DNA from 2 places in the Pseudomonas syringae genome. Region 2 is predicted to be linked to the other one. Evidence: predicted binding sites of a transcription regulator. Region 2 holds the regulator's gene; the other holds the start of a gene.
The links. The regulator sigma-54, encoded in region 2, starts transcription at its own class of promoters, with help from an activator protein. The targets are predictions, from matches to a motif close to ANTGGCATNNANNTTGCTNT.

Region 1: the regulator sigma-54 is predicted to act here: its motif matches at 6,022-6,041, upstream of I9H07_RS08055 (circularly permuted type 2 ATP-grasp protein).

The regions. Positions count from the first base shown of each region.
Region 1 is NZ_CP066265.1:1,757,849-1,766,103, reverse strand. Features, by position in the region: gene I9H07_RS08080 (magnesium and cobalt transport protein CorA) at 1-948, shown strand, start outside; gene I9H07_RS08075 (amidotransferase) at 1,001-1,729, opposite strand; gene I9H07_RS08070 (rhodanese-like domain-containing protein) at 2,346-2,717, shown strand; gene I9H07_RS08065 (transglutaminase family protein) at 2,780-3,610, opposite strand; gene I9H07_RS08060 (alpha-E domain-containing protein) at 3,607-4,566, opposite strand; gene I9H07_RS08055 (circularly permuted type 2 ATP-grasp protein) at 4,579-5,988, opposite strand; gene I9H07_RS08050 (ribonuclease E inhibitor RraB) at 6,507-6,848, opposite strand; gene I9H07_RS08045 (hypothetical protein) at 7,096-7,332, opposite strand; gene I9H07_RS08040 (LTA synthase family protein) at 7,517-8,255, opposite strand, start outside.
Region 2 is NZ_CP066265.1:887,338-895,592, reverse strand. Features, by position in the region: gene I9H07_RS04080 (ATP-binding cassette domain-containing protein) at 1-670, opposite strand, end outside; gene I9H07_RS04075 (KpsF/GutQ family sugar-phosphate isomerase) at 975-1,949, shown strand; gene I9H07_RS04070 (KdsC family phosphatase) at 1,964-2,488, shown strand; gene lptC (LPS export ABC transporter periplasmic protein LptC) at 2,497-3,069, shown strand; gene lptA (lipopolysaccharide transport periplasmic protein LptA) at 3,056-3,604, shown strand; gene lptB (LPS export ABC transporter ATP-binding protein) at 3,605-4,330, shown strand; gene I9H07_RS04050 (RNA polymerase factor sigma-54) at 4,515-6,008, shown strand; gene hpf (ribosome hibernation-promoting factor, HPF/YfiA family) at 6,084-6,392, shown strand; gene ptsN (PTS IIA-like nitrogen regulatory protein PtsN) at 6,404-6,868, shown strand; gene rapZ (RNase adapter RapZ) at 6,871-7,728, shown strand; gene I9H07_RS04030 (HPr family phosphocarrier protein) at 7,745-8,017, shown strand; gene I9H07_RS04025 (superoxide dismutase) at 8,212-8,255, opposite strand, start outside.

The sequences.
Region 1 (8,255 bases), 870 kb from region 2:
GTTTACAGCAAAGGCAAGAAAGTTCGGGATATTACCCTTGATGAAGGCGCTGCCTGGGCCGCCAAGCCTGACCATTTCGTCTGGATCGGGTTGGAGCAACCCAGTGCAGAAGAGCTGACCAGCCTCAAAGAGCAGTTCAATCTGCATGAGCTGGCCCTTGAAGATGCCATGGAGGTTCACAGTCGTCCGAAGCTGGAGACCTTCGGCGATGCGCTGTTCATCGTGACCTATGCGCCGGTACGCGACAACGGCAAGCTGCTGTTCATAGAAACCCACATCTTCGCGGGCAAGGGCTACGTCATCACTTCACGCAACGGGCACTCCAAGTCCTACGGGCTGGTGCGGCAACGCTGCGAAGCCAGGCCACTGCTGCTGGAGCATGGCGAAGACTTCGTGCTGTACGCTCTGCTGGACTTCGTTACCGAAAACTATCAGCCGGTCACCGAAGCCATTCATGCGGAGCTTGAGCTGCTGGAACAAAGTGTGATCGGCGGTTCATTGCGCGAGTCCGACATCCAGCACATCCATGCCCTGCGCCGCGACCTGTTGCGCATGCGTCGCTATGTGGCACCGATGGTGGAAGTGGGCGAGGAGCTGCAGAGACTCAGTTTTCCGTTCATCGACAAGAACATGCGGCCGTACTTCCGTGATGTAGAGATTCACGTCAAACGGCAGATGGAAGACCTGGGCAACCTGTGTGACATCGCCAGCCAGACCATTGAAATCGGTCTGCTGCTGGAGTCGTCACGACAAAGCATCGTGCAGCGCAAGTTTGCCGGCTGGGCAGCGATTCTGGCTTTTCCGACTGCAATTGCCGGGATCTACGGCATGAACTTCGAAAACATGCCTGAACTCACCTGGCACTACGGATACTTTATCGTGCTCGGCGTGATATTCGGTGGCTGCGGAGCATTGTTCGCCAGCTTCAAACGCTCGGGCTGGTTGTAGAGCAAGGCACCGATTGCCGTATAGAAATCCACGAATATGGAAGTCGGGCCTGTCAAACGGCCTGACCTTCCGGCCGATGCGCCACGAAACGCATCATCCACTCGGCCACTGTGGCCCCGTGGTGATCATGATCGAGGCTGGCGACGCCCTGCTGGTAAATCTGCTCGCCCAGTGCTTCCTGACGAAGATCCAGCAAGCGGCGTGAAAACTCGTGAATGAACTCAGGATGGCCCTGGAAGCACAGCACCTGATGGTTGATGTGATAAGCCGCGAACGGGCAGAACTCGCTGGAGGCAATCACCGTGGCGTTCTCGGGCAGCGCAGTGACCTGATCCTGATGGCTGATCAGTAGCGTCAACTGGTCCATCTTCGGCGTCATCCACGGCGTGGCGTTTGCCAGTTGATAATGATGGATACCCACACCCCAACCCTGAGCGGCACGTTCGGTCTTGCCGCCCAGCAATAACGCCAGCAACTGGTGGCCAAAGCAGATACCCAGCAACTTTTCGCCGCGCTGATACAGCTCGAGCAAGTAGCCCTTCAAGGTTTGTATCCATGGATCGGTGCCGAACGAGTCGGCTTTGCTGCCGGTCACCAGATAAGCGTCGAATCGCTCGTCCTGAGGTGGATAAATGCCTTGCACCACGTTGTACACCGACAGCTCTGCGGCAATCGGCTGGCGCACGAACAGCAATTCGAACATCCGTCCGTAACCCTGATACTGCTCAACCAGTTCCGGACGCAGGTTATCGGTTTCCAGAATACAGATGCGTAAAGGCATAAATGAGGACCTGAAACAGTAATGAGGTAAAAGCGCACCCACGAAGCCTGCCTTGAAGCCCCCACCAAATCAAGCAGCGCCGAGCATGCAGACGGCGTACGCGAACAATGTAGGACAATTCCGACTCGGACGAACGGCACAAAACAGTCAATTTTGCTGGAAGCGTCTAGCGAAGGCCTGTGGCCTCACGCTTGTTCAAATTGATAACCGAGCGTTTAGATAAAGCAATTTTAAATTCCGAACGGTTCTATAGATCAGCGCACGTCAGCTCTATGTTTATATCTGTAACAGAGAGAGCGACGGAAACCGTGCAACGCTCGGGGGAGCGGTCAGATGACCGGCCCCGTCTGTTCAACGCTCAATCGTGTAAGCAACCGATTACTCGCCATCTATTTGCAACATCCGGCGCGTTAAATCGTCAGGAATAAAAACAAAAGGCGGTCAGCCATGCTCAAACTCAAACGCTCCAAAGTACGTCAGGCAGGACTCATCCTGTTTACCACAACGCTACTCCTGATCGTGCCAAACCTTAACCGGCTGTTTGGCTGATCCGATACGCTTTCGTGCCGCGTGCAACTGTGCCACTCTTTCCACTCAAATGAAGGGAGACGGGCTTATGCGCCGATGGATAGCGTTATGTGCACTCGCAGGCAGCTTCGCTGCACAGGCGGGCGTTGTGGATCAGGCGGCGGCGGTGGCAGCCTTGAAAGAAGGCAAGCTGGCGATGGATGTGCGCAGCCAGAGCGACTACGAAGCCGGTACTGTGCTGAACGCCGTGCGGGTCGATGAGGTGCGGCTGGTCAATCAGATGAAGCAGGTGCTCAACGACCGCAATGCGGTATTCGTCATCTTCAGCAGCGATAACAACAAGGCCAACAGGGCTCAGGACAAGCTGACGGCAGCGGGTTATTTCAGCGTCATCAACGGCGGCAACTACGAAGAATTGCACAACGCGTTATACGACACGTCTGACGACCCTGCGGAATAAGCCCTGCCACGACCCTGTAGGGATGCGCAGATTGTTTCAAGTCAACCCGCGCATCGCTCACCTTACTGATGCTGGCTTTGAGCCTGAACCCTGACCTTCACTTTAGGCGTGCCCGTCATGGGTGACACCACGACCTTGGCGTGCATCTGTTCCGACCCGCCGCCACGGCGCATGCCGCGCACCGGACAGGCATCCAGGTAATCCAGCCCGACGGCGAGCTTCAGATGGCGCTCGGGAATCGCCAGCTGGTTAGTCACATCGAAGCTGTACCAGGCGTTATCGATCCATGCCTCGGCCCAGGCATGGCTGGACAGATGCTCGCTGTCTTCACTGCACAGATAACCGGAAACATAACGTGCCGGCACGCCCAGGCTGCGAGCGCAGGCCAGAAACGCGTGAGTATGGTCCTGACAGACGCCTGAACGACCGGCAAATGCCTGGGCTGCGCAGGTATCGACCTCCGTCGCGCCCTGGGTGTACGTCATGTGCTGATTCAGAGCCTGCATCAGATCGATCAGTGCAGTACGGTCATTGCGCTTGCGACACTCTTTTGCCGCAAAGCTGCGAATCGCCTCGTCCGGCTCGGTCAGGCGAGTCACCCGCAGAAACGGCAGCGCCGACTGGTTTTCATGCTCGGCCTCGCAGGTTTCGTCGATCTCGACCTGCCCGCGCGCGCCGATAATGATTTCTTCGTGCGGCTCTTCCAGGCTCAGCACGTGCAGGATATTGCCGAACGGGTCGACCTGCGCCCGCACCGGGCGCGGTAACGTCAGCTGCCAGCTAAGCACTTGCTGGCGTTCACTGTCATGGGGGGTCAGGCGCAGGTACTGGATACTCGAACGCACCTGATCATCATAGTGATAGGTGGTCTCGTGGCTTATAGAGAGTCTCATGCAGCCTCCAGGTACGATATGTGGATGGCATCACCCAACTGGGCCAGCATCGGGATGAATTCGTTCAGCCACTCATGCAGACCTTCATCGAGGATTTCGTCGATGCTCGTGTAGCGCAGGCGAGCGTCCATTTCAGCCGCCATGCGCTGCGCCGGGCGACCGTTGATGCCTGGCAGGCTGGCGAGGATCACATCCATCTCTTCCAGACAGGCGCGCAACGAACGCGGAATATCGGCACGCAGCAGCAAAAGCTCGGCAACCTGACGTGCGCCAGGGGCGTCTCGATAGACTTCAGTGTAGGCCTCGAACGACGACAGTGCGCGCAGCAAGGCGCTCCACTGGTAGTAACCCGCCGCCGAGTTGTCGGCAGCGGCATTCGCCTGGGGGCCACGCAATTCGAGCATTTCATAGCGGGCATCGAGCATGCGCATGGTGTTGTCAGCGCGTTCGATGAAAGTCCCGAGACGAATGAAGCGGAAGGCATCGTTACGCATGATGGTGCCGTAGGTCGCACCGCGGAACAGGTGCGAACGCTCCTTGACCCACTCGCAGAACCGGCTCATGCCGTAGCGCGTCAGGCCTTGCTGGGCGATGCCGCGGATTTCAAGCCACGTGGAGTTGATGTTCTCCCACATGTCCGCCGTAATCCGGCCGCGTACCGCGTGCGCGCTGGCACGTGCCGCACCCAGGCAACTGTAGATGCTCGCCGGGTTGGTCGCGTCCAGTGCAAAGAAGTGCAGCATGCGCTCGGCATGCAATTCACCGTGACGCTCGATATAGGTTTCCAGGGTTCCGGTGATCAGCAGCGGCATGGCTATTTCATCCAGCCCGTCGCCACGCCCGTCCTGGGGCATCAACGACAGCGAATAGCTCACGTCCAGCATTCGGGCGAGATTCTCTGCTCGCTCCAGGTAACGCGACATCCAGAAAAGATCGGAGGCAGTTCTACTTAGCATTGGCAGGCATCCTTAATCCTCGACCACCCAGGTGTCTTTGGTTCCGCCACCCTGAGACGAATTCACGACCAGCGAGCCTTCGCGTAACGCTACGCGGGTAAGGCCGCCAGGCACGACGCGGGTTTCGCGACCGGACAAGACAAAGGGACGCAAATCGATATGTCGCGGGGCAATACCGTTCTCGACAAAGGTCGGGCAGGTCGACAGGCACAGCGTGGGCTGGGCGATGTAGGCATGCGGCTTGGCTTTGAGACGCGCGCGAAAGGCTTCGATCTCGGCGGCCGTCGCTGCGGGGCCGACCAGCATGCCGTAGCCGCCGGAGCCCTGGGTTTCCTTGACGACAAGGTCGCCCAGGTTGGCCAGCACGTGTGACAGTTCTTCCGGCTTGCGGCATTGCCAGGTCGGTACGTTCTTGAGAATCGGCTCTTCGTCCAGATAGAAACGAATCATGTCGGTGACATACGGATAGACCGACTTGTCATCTGCCACTCCGGTGCCGATGGCATTGGCCAGCACCACGTTGCCGGAGCGGTAGGCGGACAGCAGGCCCGGCACACCCAGCATCGAATCGGGATTGAACGCCAGCGGATCGAGGAATGCATCGTCCAGGCGACGGTAGATCACGTCGACGGCTTTCGGGCCATCGGTGGTGCGCATGAACACGCGGTCATCCCGTACAAACAGATCAGCACCTTCCACCAGTTCGACGCCCATCTCGCGCGCCAGAAACGCATGCTCGAAAAAGGCGCTGTTGAAACGCCCAGGGGTCAGCACCACGACGCTCGGGTTGTCCAGATGGCTGGAGCTCTTGAGCGTGTCGAGCAGCAGGTTCGGGTAATGATCGATCGGCGCGATGCGTTGGGCAGCGAACAGCTCCGGGAACAGGCGCATCATCATCTTACGGTCTTCGAGCATGTAGCTCACACCGCTAGGCGTACGCAGGTTGTCCTCCAGCACGTAATACGTACCGTCACCGTCACGCACCAGATCGACGCCCGAAATGTGCGAGTACAGATCCCGGTGCAGGTTGAGGCCTTGCATTGCCAACTGATATTGCTCGTTGGCCAGCACCTGTTCGGCGGGGATGATCCCGGCCTTGATGATGCGCTGATCGTGGTACAGATCAGCCAGAAACATGTTCAGCGCCTTCACACGCTGAATGCAGCCGCGCTCGACAATTCGCCACTCGCTCGCGGGAATGCTGCGCGGAATGGTGTCGAACGGGATAAGCCGCTCGGTGCCCTGTTCGTCACCATAGAGCGTGAACGTGATCCCGGCGCGATGAAACAGCAAATCGGCTTCACGCCTGCGTTGAGCCAGCAGCTCAGGTGGCGTATCGCCCAACCAGCGGGCGAACTCCCGATAATGCGGGCGAACAACACCGCCAGCATCGTACATCTCGTCATAAAAGGTGCGGATCATGCCGTACTCCTTGTCACCGTGGACACCAAGACCATCGCAAGGCCCGTGCCACCGACATAAACGCATTGATATCAAGGACTTGAATAAAAAACCGGCATTCTCTGCACCATTCCTGTGCATTAAACGCCCAAGCCAATTCTCTTACGCCTCATTCAGATGCGTCATTCAACCTTGAAATCTATGATCAGCATAGTGAGAGTTGATTTCCTCACGCGGCATTAGTTCGCCACAATCGCCAGCAACCGAGCAAACACGGCACCCAACGCCATCTTTGCGTTAGCTTTTTTCAGGCGTGAACCGCCACGACTTTACCGAACGCTCTCGAAACAGACTTCCCTTTGCGCCACTCGTTTGAGTGGCTTTTTTTTTGCCGGTACTCCCGCAGTGCTACACAAGTCGTGGCAAAAAAAGCCCCGATTCGCGCACTCGACAGTATTTGAAACAAAACGGCCTGACCGGGACGTCATCCTGGTCAGGCCGATCAGTGCTCTGCTTTCAACCTGTTCGAACAGCTCATATCAAGCGTGCAGTCTTCTGATCTCCTGAGTGACACCCCACCCTTCCACTTCTCCGTCCATGGGCGAAATCACCATCTGAAAATCCTGCTCGAAATCACCGATGCCGTCGTACGTCGCATACATCACTTTGCTCAGTTGCAAGTGCCAGGCACCGTCATCACGTACGTTTATCTGAGTGTTGAGGGATTCACCGCGAAATTGCTCTGCGGCCTGCCGTGCCCGTTGCTCGTCCGGGAAAATGGCATAGAACTCGATGGGATAGATTCGCGCAAAATCAAAACCGCCTTCTTTCATGCGGCGCAGCACATTGCTGCTGATGTCCTCTTGATAGGCTGTGCTCATGAAACGTCCTCCTATGCAACGATAGATAGAGTTTCAACTCTTCCAGAGCGACCATGAGGTGAGCGGTCGCCGCACGACAGATAATCCGGCGTGGGGAATCAAGCATGTAGCTGACCAGACAGGGCTTGCGCACAGGCCCGGTATCGAGATGTCAGAGGCCATTTGAAAATGGCCTCATCTGCAGATTAGCCCTATCACGGACCGTATGCCAAGTGGTTGGCACGAAAAGGTTTTTAATCGGTGAGGATCAGCTCGTTTCTGTAATGGAAATGATCTCCACACTGTTATGGTCCTTGAGCGTCTTCACAGTAGGCTCTTCGGTGCGTCCGTCAAGATCGTTGAGATCCAGTTCGTCGGTCAGCGGATAAAGCCCCTTGCGCAGCACTTGCGCCACGTCTTCCTCGCTGGGGCGCGCTTCAAAAGCGGCCACATGGCGCTGCTGCACGCCATCCTTGTCCAGATACAAAATGGCCCACTGTTTCATCAATGCCTCCAGAACGAAGCCAGGCACTCTGGCTTATGGGATAAGGACCTTTTTACCGGCGCATTCGTTCCACCGGATCAGCGATGGACACTCGCTGATAGCCGGCAAAACAAAAGGCCCTTGCAGTGAATGCCAAGGGCCTTTTCGATTGTCATGACTGGCCGGTTCGGCGAGTCAGTCCTGGTCAGTTGCGGTTCTTGCTGGCCTCGACGCCGGCCGTGTTGTCCAGAAGGCTCTTGGTCGCCGTTTGCAGGAAGCTTTCCAGCTTGAGCTTGAGTTCCTGCATGTCCGGCGCATCAGAGACCTCTTCAGCATGCGGGTTGGCGCCAAGGGTGTAGGTCATCAGTTTGGCCGGCATTTCCGTAGGCTCGATCAGAATACGGTTGCCGCTGACGATCGCCACGATCTGTTCGCTGCCCGACGGCTTGATGACACCAAAGCCCTTGTCACCTTCCGGCAGGTTCAGCAGATCGCGTCCCCAGCACTGGTTGCGGTTCAGACCGCCGAGACGCCCCATGATGGTCGGCACCACATCCACCTGTGTACCGACGGTGCTGCTGCGCTGGCCAAATTTCTCCTGCACGCCAGGACCGATCAGCAACAGCGGCACGTTGAAGCGGCCCAGGTCCATTTCGGTCAGTTGCTTGTTATTGCCGAAACCGTGGTCACCCAATACCACGAACAGGGTGTTCTTGAAGTAAGGCTCTTTTTTGGCCTTCTCGAAGAACTGACCCAGCGCCCAGTCGGCGTAACGCATGGCGGTCAAATGCTCGTCCAGCGAACCATGGCCGGTTACGCGCTCGACCGGCAATGGGTCCGGCAGGGCGTAGGGCGTGTGGTTCGAGAGGGTCTGCAGCAGCGCGTAGAACGGCTTGCCATCCTGACGGGCCTTGAGCTCCTGAGCGCCACGGTCAAACATGTCC
Region 2 (8,255 bases):
GCACCTGCCCGTCGCCCACTACGTATAAATAGTCGGCAATGCTCGCGGTCTCGCTGAGATCGTGAGACACCACAATACTGGTGATGCCCAGTGCATCATTGAGCAACCGGATCAGGCGCACCAGCACCCCCATTGCAATCGGGTCCTGCCCGACGAAGGGCTCGTCATACATGAGAATCTGCGGGTCGAGCGCGATCGCACGCGCCAGCGCAACACGGCGCTTCATGCCACCGGACAGTTCATCCGGCATCAGTTCGACCGCACCGCGCAGGCCAACAGCCTGGAGCTTGAGCAGAACGATGTCGCGAATCATCTCTTCCGGTAGCTCTGTATGCACCCGCAGCGGAAAGGCGACGTTTTCGAAAACGTCCAGATCGGTGAACAGCGCACCGCTCTGAAACAGAACGCCCATCTGCTTGCGTGCGTCGAACAGATCGCTGCGCGACAGTTCCGGAAGGTTCTGGCCATTGACCCACACCTGACCTTCGCTCGGGCGCAACTGAGCCCCCATCAAACGCAGCAACGTAGTCTTGCCACAGCCCGAGGGACCCATGATCCCGGTGACCTTGCCCCGCGGAATACGAATATCGACATTATTGAAAATACTGCGCGCACCGCGTTTGAAAGACACACCTTTCAACTCGACCGCATAGGCGTCATCAGGACTCATCTAAACTCCTTGCGATACAGCCTCCGCCCTCAGCCGCCCGTTCTTGGAGGCAGATAAGCTGTGCAGGCGGGCCGAACAAGCCGCGAACTATATCACCGCAGGCACCCGCCCCCAAGAAGAGAACCAACCGGTTCAGGTATCCGCCGAATTATTCTGTACCACAATGTTGTGACTACAGGCTTGGATACAGACCCGCAAGCGCGTAGGAAATTCGTTTAAAAACAACACAACGACGATCAGACGTGAGGGAATCGTTCATTACCGCTATAATCGCCGCCTTTCAACCGGCTGACCCTTCCCAGACATGACTCAATCCAGTGACCTGATCCAAGCGGCGCAACGCACCATTCGTCTCGAGATAGAAGCCATACAAGGCTTGCTTGAACGCCTCGACGGGGATTTTGTGCGCGCCTGCGAGATGATTCTGGCCAGCAAGGGACGTGTTGTCGTGGTCGGCATGGGCAAGTCCGGGCACGTTGGCAACAAGATTGCCGCGACCCTGGCAAGCACCGGGACGACCTCGTTTTTCGTGCACCCGGCCGAGGCCAGCCATGGCGACATGGGCATGATCACTCGCGATGACATCATCCTCGCGCTGTCCAACTCCGGCACCACCAACGAAATCGTCACGCTGTTACCGCTGATCAAACGCCTGGGTATCCGGATGATCAGCCTGACCGGCAATCCCGAGTCAGTTCTGGCCAAGGCTGCGGACATCAACCTCAATGTCCATGTCGTACACGAAGCCTGCCCGCTCAATCTGGCACCGACCTCTTCGACTACTGCCGCGCTGGTCATGGGCGATGCACTGGCCGTGGCGCTGCTAGAAGCACGTGGCTTCACTGCCGAAGACTTCGCGTTTTCGCACCCGGGCGGAGCACTCGGCCGACGCCTGCTGCTGAAAGTCGAGAATGTCATGCACTCCGGCGACGCCCTGCCCAGTGTCCAGCGTGGCACCCTGCTGCGCGATGCGCTGCTGGAGATGACCCGCAAGGGCCTGGGCATGACCGCCATCCTCGAAACCGACGGCAGACTCGCAGGCATATTCACAGACGGCGACCTGCGTCGAACCCTGGACCGCCCTTTCGACATCCGCCAGACCACCATTGATGAGGTCATGACCCATCATGGCAAGACCGCTCATGCAGAGATGCTGGCGGCCGAAGCGCTGAAAATCATGGAAGACAACAAAATCGGTGCGCTGGTTGTCGTGGATCAGGATGATCGGCCGGTGGGTGCGTTCAATCTGCAGGATCTCCTGCGTGCAGGCGTCATGTAATGGAAACCAAAGCGATGAACCCGGAACTCATGCAGCGCGGCAAGGCCATCAAACTGGCAGTCTTCGATGTCGACGGCGTACTGACTGACGGCCGTCTGTATTTCATGGAAGACGGCAGCGAGATCAAGACGTTCAACACCCTCGACGGGCAAGGCATAAAGATGCTGATAGCCTCGGGTGTGACCACCGCCATCATCAGTGGTCGCAAGACCGCGATCGTCGAGCGCCGGGCGAAGAGCCTGGGCATCGCACATCTTTTTCAAGGCCGCGAAGATAAACTGGTCGTACTGGACCAATTACTGGCAGAGTTGAAACTTGATTACGAACACGTCGCCTATCTGGGTGACGATCTGCCAGACTTGCCGGTCATTCGGCGTGTCGGCCTGGGCATGGCCGTTGCCAATGCGGCAAGTTTTGTACGCGAGCATGCACACGGAATAACAACGGCGCGAGGCGGCGAAGGTGCGGCACGCGAATTCTGCGAACTGATTCTGAGTGCGCAAGGCAACCTTGAAGCGGCCCACTCCGCTTATTTATAGAAGCCATTATGTTCACTAAAAAAATTCGGAAGTTTCTGCTTCTCGGGGTACTGGCGGTGCTGCTGGCGGCCGTCGGCTACTGGAATGTCAGCCCGGAAAGTTTCATGGACAGGCCTGACGGGGCGGTTAACGACACCGCCATCGACTACTATGCGATCAATACGCGCAGTGTTCAGTACCTGCCAGACGGCACACTTCAATACGACATGACCGCCGACAAGGTGGAACACGTGAAGACCTCTGATGTAAGCCTGCTGACCACGCCCGATCTGAACATGTATCGCGGCGGCGAGTTTCCCTGGCATGTTCAGAGTAAACGAGGCGAAGTGTCCTCCGCAGGCGACCAGGTCGAGTTGATGGACTCCGTTCGCGTTGAACGCACCGATGAAAAGCAACGCACGACGATTATCACCAGCAGTCGCATGACCGTATTCCCGCAGAAGCAATATGCGGAGACCGACCAAGACGTTAGAATCGACGGCGCGGGCGGTGTCACTACGGCCAAGGGAATGAAAGCGTATTTGAAAGACAGCAGGATGGACCTGCTATCCAACGTAAGAGGACAGTATGAGGCTCGTTAAAACTCTTCCTTTATTGCTCGGCCTGGGCGCAGCACTGGGAAGCGCGAGCGCCTGGTCCCTGCCAACCGACCGTGATCAGCCTATCCACATCCAGTCTGACGATGCTCAGCTCGATGACAAGAAAGGCGTTGCAACCTACAGGGGCAACGTGGTTATCACGCAAGGCTCAATGAAGGTCACCGGCAACACCGTGACGATTACCCGTAACGCCCAGGGTGAAGTCGATGTCTTCACGTCTGTCGGCAATCTGGCTTACTACGAGCAAAAACCTGCCCCGGACAAGCCGATCGTGCAGGCCTATGCCGTCACGATCCAGTACTACGCCGGCCAGGACCGCATTGTCCTGATCGACAAAGCCAAGGTCATCAACGACGGCAACACGTCGGAAGGCGAGAAAATCGTCTACGACACGGTCAGACAGGTCGTCAGCGCCGGCCGGGCCAATGGTGGTACCAAGTTGACTACGCCACGTCCGCGTATCGACATGGTCATCCAGCCGAAGAAGAAAACCGATCAACCGCAGAAGGCCCCGTAAATGGCAACGCTCAGAGCCCAGCATCTGGCTAAAAGCTACAAGAGCCGACAGGTCGTGCGCGATGTGAGCATCTCCATCGAAAGCGGGCAGATCGTCGGCTTGCTGGGCCCCAACGGCGCCGGCAAGACCACCTGCTTCTACATGATCGTGGGCCTGGTCCAGGCGGATCAGGGCCGCGTGCTGATTGACGACCTGGATGTCAGCCACCAGCCCATGCACGGCCGTGCACGTGCCGGTATCGGTTACCTGCCGCAGGAAGCCTCCATCTTCCGCAAGCTGTCGGTGTCCGACAACATCATGGCGATTCTCGAGACCCGCAAGGAACTCGATGCTGGAGCACGCCGCAAGGAGCTTGAAAGCCTCTTGCAGGAGTTCCACATCACGCACATTCGCGACAACCTGGGCATGAGCCTGTCAGGTGGCGAACGTCGCCGCGTGGAAATTGCCCGTGCCCTGGCCACTTCGCCGAAATTCATCCTGCTGGATGAACCGTTCGCAGGCGTCGACCCGATCTCGGTGGGCGACATCAAACAGATTATCCACCACCTGAAAGCCAAGGGCATCGGCGTGCTGATCACCGATCACAACGTCCGTGAAACCCTGGACATCTGTGAAACCGCTTACATCGTCAACGATGGACAGCTGATCGCAGAAGGCGACTCTGAAACCATTCTGGCAAATCAGCTGGTGAAAGAAGTGTACCTCGGCCACGAGTTCCGTCTCTGATCGACCGCCTTTGGCACGTCCCCGGCTGATTGATGCCCGTGCAGCGTATTGACAGGATTTTATTTGTCATAACGCTCTAGGCAAAGCCACAGGTTTCAGGCATATAATTTGCTTAATGATGGCGCCCCGGCGCCTGTAGTAGATGGCGCACGTGCGTCAGCGAATAAGGTGTTTAGCCCCTGCCATGAAACCATCGCTAGTCTTGAGAATGGGCCAGCAGCTGACGATGACACCGCAGCTGCAACAGGCAATCCGCTTACTTCAGTTGTCCACTCTGGATCTCCAGCAGGAGATTCAGGAGGCGCTGGAGTCCAACCCTATGCTTGAACGGCAGGAAGAAGGCGACGATTTCGATAACTCCGACCCGCTTGCCGACAACATCGAACAAAAGCCCAACCCCGACGTTCAGGAACCAACCTATCAGGAAGCCGCACCCACGGTGGACAACCTGGAAGACGGCGAATGGGGCGAGCGCATTCCAAACGAGCTGCCCGTCGACACGGCCTGGGAAGACGTTTACCAGACCAGCGCCAGCAGCCTGCCGAGCAGCGATGACGATGAGTGGGATTTCACTACCCGTACCTCGGTGGGCGAAAGCCTGCAGAGCCATCTGCTGTGGCAACTGAACGTAGCGCCGATGTCCGACAAGGATCGCCTGGTTGCAGTGACGCTGATCGACTGCATCAACAACCAGGGCTATCTGGACGAAACACTCGAAGAGATTCTTGAATCCTTCGACCCTGAGCTGGACATCGAACTCGACGAAATCGAAGCCGTACTGCACCGCATCCAGCAGTTCGAACCTGCCGGCATCGGTGCGCGCACGCTGAGCGAGTGCCTGCTTCTGCAATTACGCCAGCTGCCCGCGAAAACGCCCTGGCTGGCGGAAGCACAACGGCTGGTCACCGATTACATCGATCTGCTGGGCAGCCGCGATTACGGCCAGTTGATGCGGCGCATGAAAATCAAGGAAGACGAACTGCGCCAGGTCATAGAACTGGTTCAGAGCCTCAACCCGCGTCCCGGCTCGCAAATCGAATCCACAGAAGCCGAATACGTTATTCCTGACGTGATCGTGCGCAAGGACAACGAACGCTGGCTGGTCGAGCTGAATCAGGAATCGGTGCCCCGCCTGCGCGTAAACCCCCAATATGCCGGGTTTGTCCGTCGCGCCGACACCAGCGCAGACAACACCTTCATGCGCAACCAGTTGCAGGAGGCTCGCTGGTTCATCAAGAGCCTGCAAAGCCGCAACGAAACCCTGATGAAGGTCGCCACCCAGATCGTCGAACACCAACGCGGTTTTCTCGAATACGGCGACGAGGCCATGAAACCGCTGGTGCTGCACGATATCGCCGAGGCGGTAGGCATGCACGAGTCGACCATTTCCCGCGTCACGACCCAGAAATTCATGCACACCCCACGGGGTATTTACGAGCTGAAATACTTCTTTTCAAGCCACGTAAGCACCTCCGAGGGCGGCGAATGCTCGTCCACGGCAATTCGCGCAATCATCAAAAAACTGGTTGCGGCGGAAAATCAGAAAAAGCCGTTGAGTGATAGCAAGATCGCTGGTTTACTGGAGGCACAAGGCATTCAAGTAGCCCGTCGCACAGTCGCCAAGTACCGCGAATCACTCGGGATAGCGCCTTCCAGTGAGCGCAAGCGATTGATGTGATGCAGGCCGAGCCACAGCGTTCCAGTGGCAGGCGTCACGCCTGTCTCTTTATGCATTGGCAAAGGAGAAAGCTGTATGCAAGTCAACATCAGTGGACACCAACTGGAAGTGACCAAGCCCCTTCGTGAATATGTTGAGCTCAAGCTCAAGAAGCTGGAGGGGCACTTTGACAAGATTACAAACGTGCAGGTCACGATGGCGGTCGAGAAGCTCAAGCAGAAGATCGAAGCCACGCTGCACATCCACGGAGGGGAGGTGGTTGCCAATGCTGAACATGACGACATGTACGCTGCAATCGACCTGCTCACTGACAAGCTCGACAGACAATTGCTCAAGCATAAGGAAAAGCAGCAAAGCATCCTCAAAGGTGCGGCCGCTCGCTAACGCCCATTTAAATGATCCGATTTGAAAATATCCTGACCCCCGGCCGTTCACTCGTGAACATGCCGGGCGGCAGCAAGAAACGTGTACTTGAACAGATTGCCAACCTGATCGGCCGCGAAGTGCCGGGAATGGATTCGGGCACTGTGTTCGAAAGCCTGGTTGCCCGTGAAAAACTGGGATCGACCGGTTTCGGCAACGGCATCGCCATTCCTCACTGCCGCCTGGCCTCCTGTGGCGAGCCCGTCAGTGCAGTGATTCACCTTGATGCTCCGGTAGATTTCGACGCCATCGACGGTGCGCCCGTGGACTTGCTGTTTGTCTTGCTGGTCCCGCAGAAGGCGACCGACGATCACCTGGAGCTGCTTAGCCAGATTGCCGGCATGCTCGACAAGGCCGACGTGCGCAAGAGCCTGCGCAACGCGGCAAGCGACGAAGCGCTGTATAACGTGGTGCTGGACGCACAAAAAGGTCTTTGACAATGCGCATGATCATCGTCAGCGGCCGCTCCGGTTCGGGCAAAAGTACCGCGCTGGATGTACTGGAAGACAACGGCTTCTATTGTGTCGACAACCTTCCTGCCGGTCTGCTGCCGGAACTGGCCGAACGCGCACTGATCAACACCGAGCTGGCAGAGCCACTGTTGGCGGTTTCGATCGACGCACGCAATCTGCCAAGCCATCTGACCCGTTTTCCGCAGATGCTCGATGAAGTGCGCTCACGCAATATCCAGTGCGACGTGCTGTATCTGGATGCCGACGAAGCCACCCTGCTCAAACGCTTCTCGGAAACCCGACGTCGCCACCCCTTGAGCACGGCAGATCGCTCGCTGGCCGAGGCGATACGCGACGAGACTACATTACTGGGCCCGATCATCGATCTGGCCGACCTGAAGATCAACACCACCCACCTGAACCTCTACCAGTTGCGCGATGCACTGAAACTGCGCCTGCTCAACAAGCCCGAGCCTGGTACTGCCTTTCTGCTCGAGTCGTTCGGCTTCAAGCGTGGCATGCCCGTTGATGCCGATCTGGTCTTTGATGTGCGCTGCCTGCCCAACCCGTACTGGAAGCCTGAATTGCGCGATCATTCAGGTCTCGAACAGCCTGTTATCGATTATCTGTCCGTGCAGCCCGACGTTGAAGAAATGTTTCAGGACATCTTCGCCTATCTGAACAAATGGCTGCCTCGATTCGCAGCCAGCAACCGTTCTTACGTTACCATTGCCATCGGTTGCACTGGGGGGCACCATCGCTCCGTCTACCTGACAGAACGCCTGGGTCAGGTATTGCAACAATCACTCAAGAACGTTCAGGTCCGCCACCGCGACCTTAGCTGAAAGGATTTACACTGCGATGCCCGCTCGTCAAATCACCATCATCAACAAACTGGGTTTGCACGCCCGCGCCGCCGCCAAGTTCGTAGGCGTTGCCGGCAAGTTTCCCTGCCAGATCCGCGTCGGCCGCACGCCGGAAAGCATGGTCGATGGCAAGAGCATCATGGCTGTGATGATGCTGGCTGCGGGCAAAGGCACCGAGATTCATCTGCACACCGAAGGTGAATTCGAGCATGAAGCCCTTGATGGCTTGGTAGAACTGATCAATAACAGGTTTGACGAGGGCGAATAAGCCCTCGACCTCACACGTCTCGGCGTGTCACACCCATCACAAGCAATGCACCTGAAGCCAACTCATCCCCCGCCCTGCCAGCAACACCATACCTGCCAACAGCAGCACGGTTCCTGCTCCCCTGCGCAGCAACCGCACTTTATTGATCGAGAGTCGTTCAGAACGCATAGGCGCCCTTGGCGGGTGTCGAGGGATCAGGCCAGAGCAGCCTGATAGCGTCGGGCTACTTCCTGCCAGT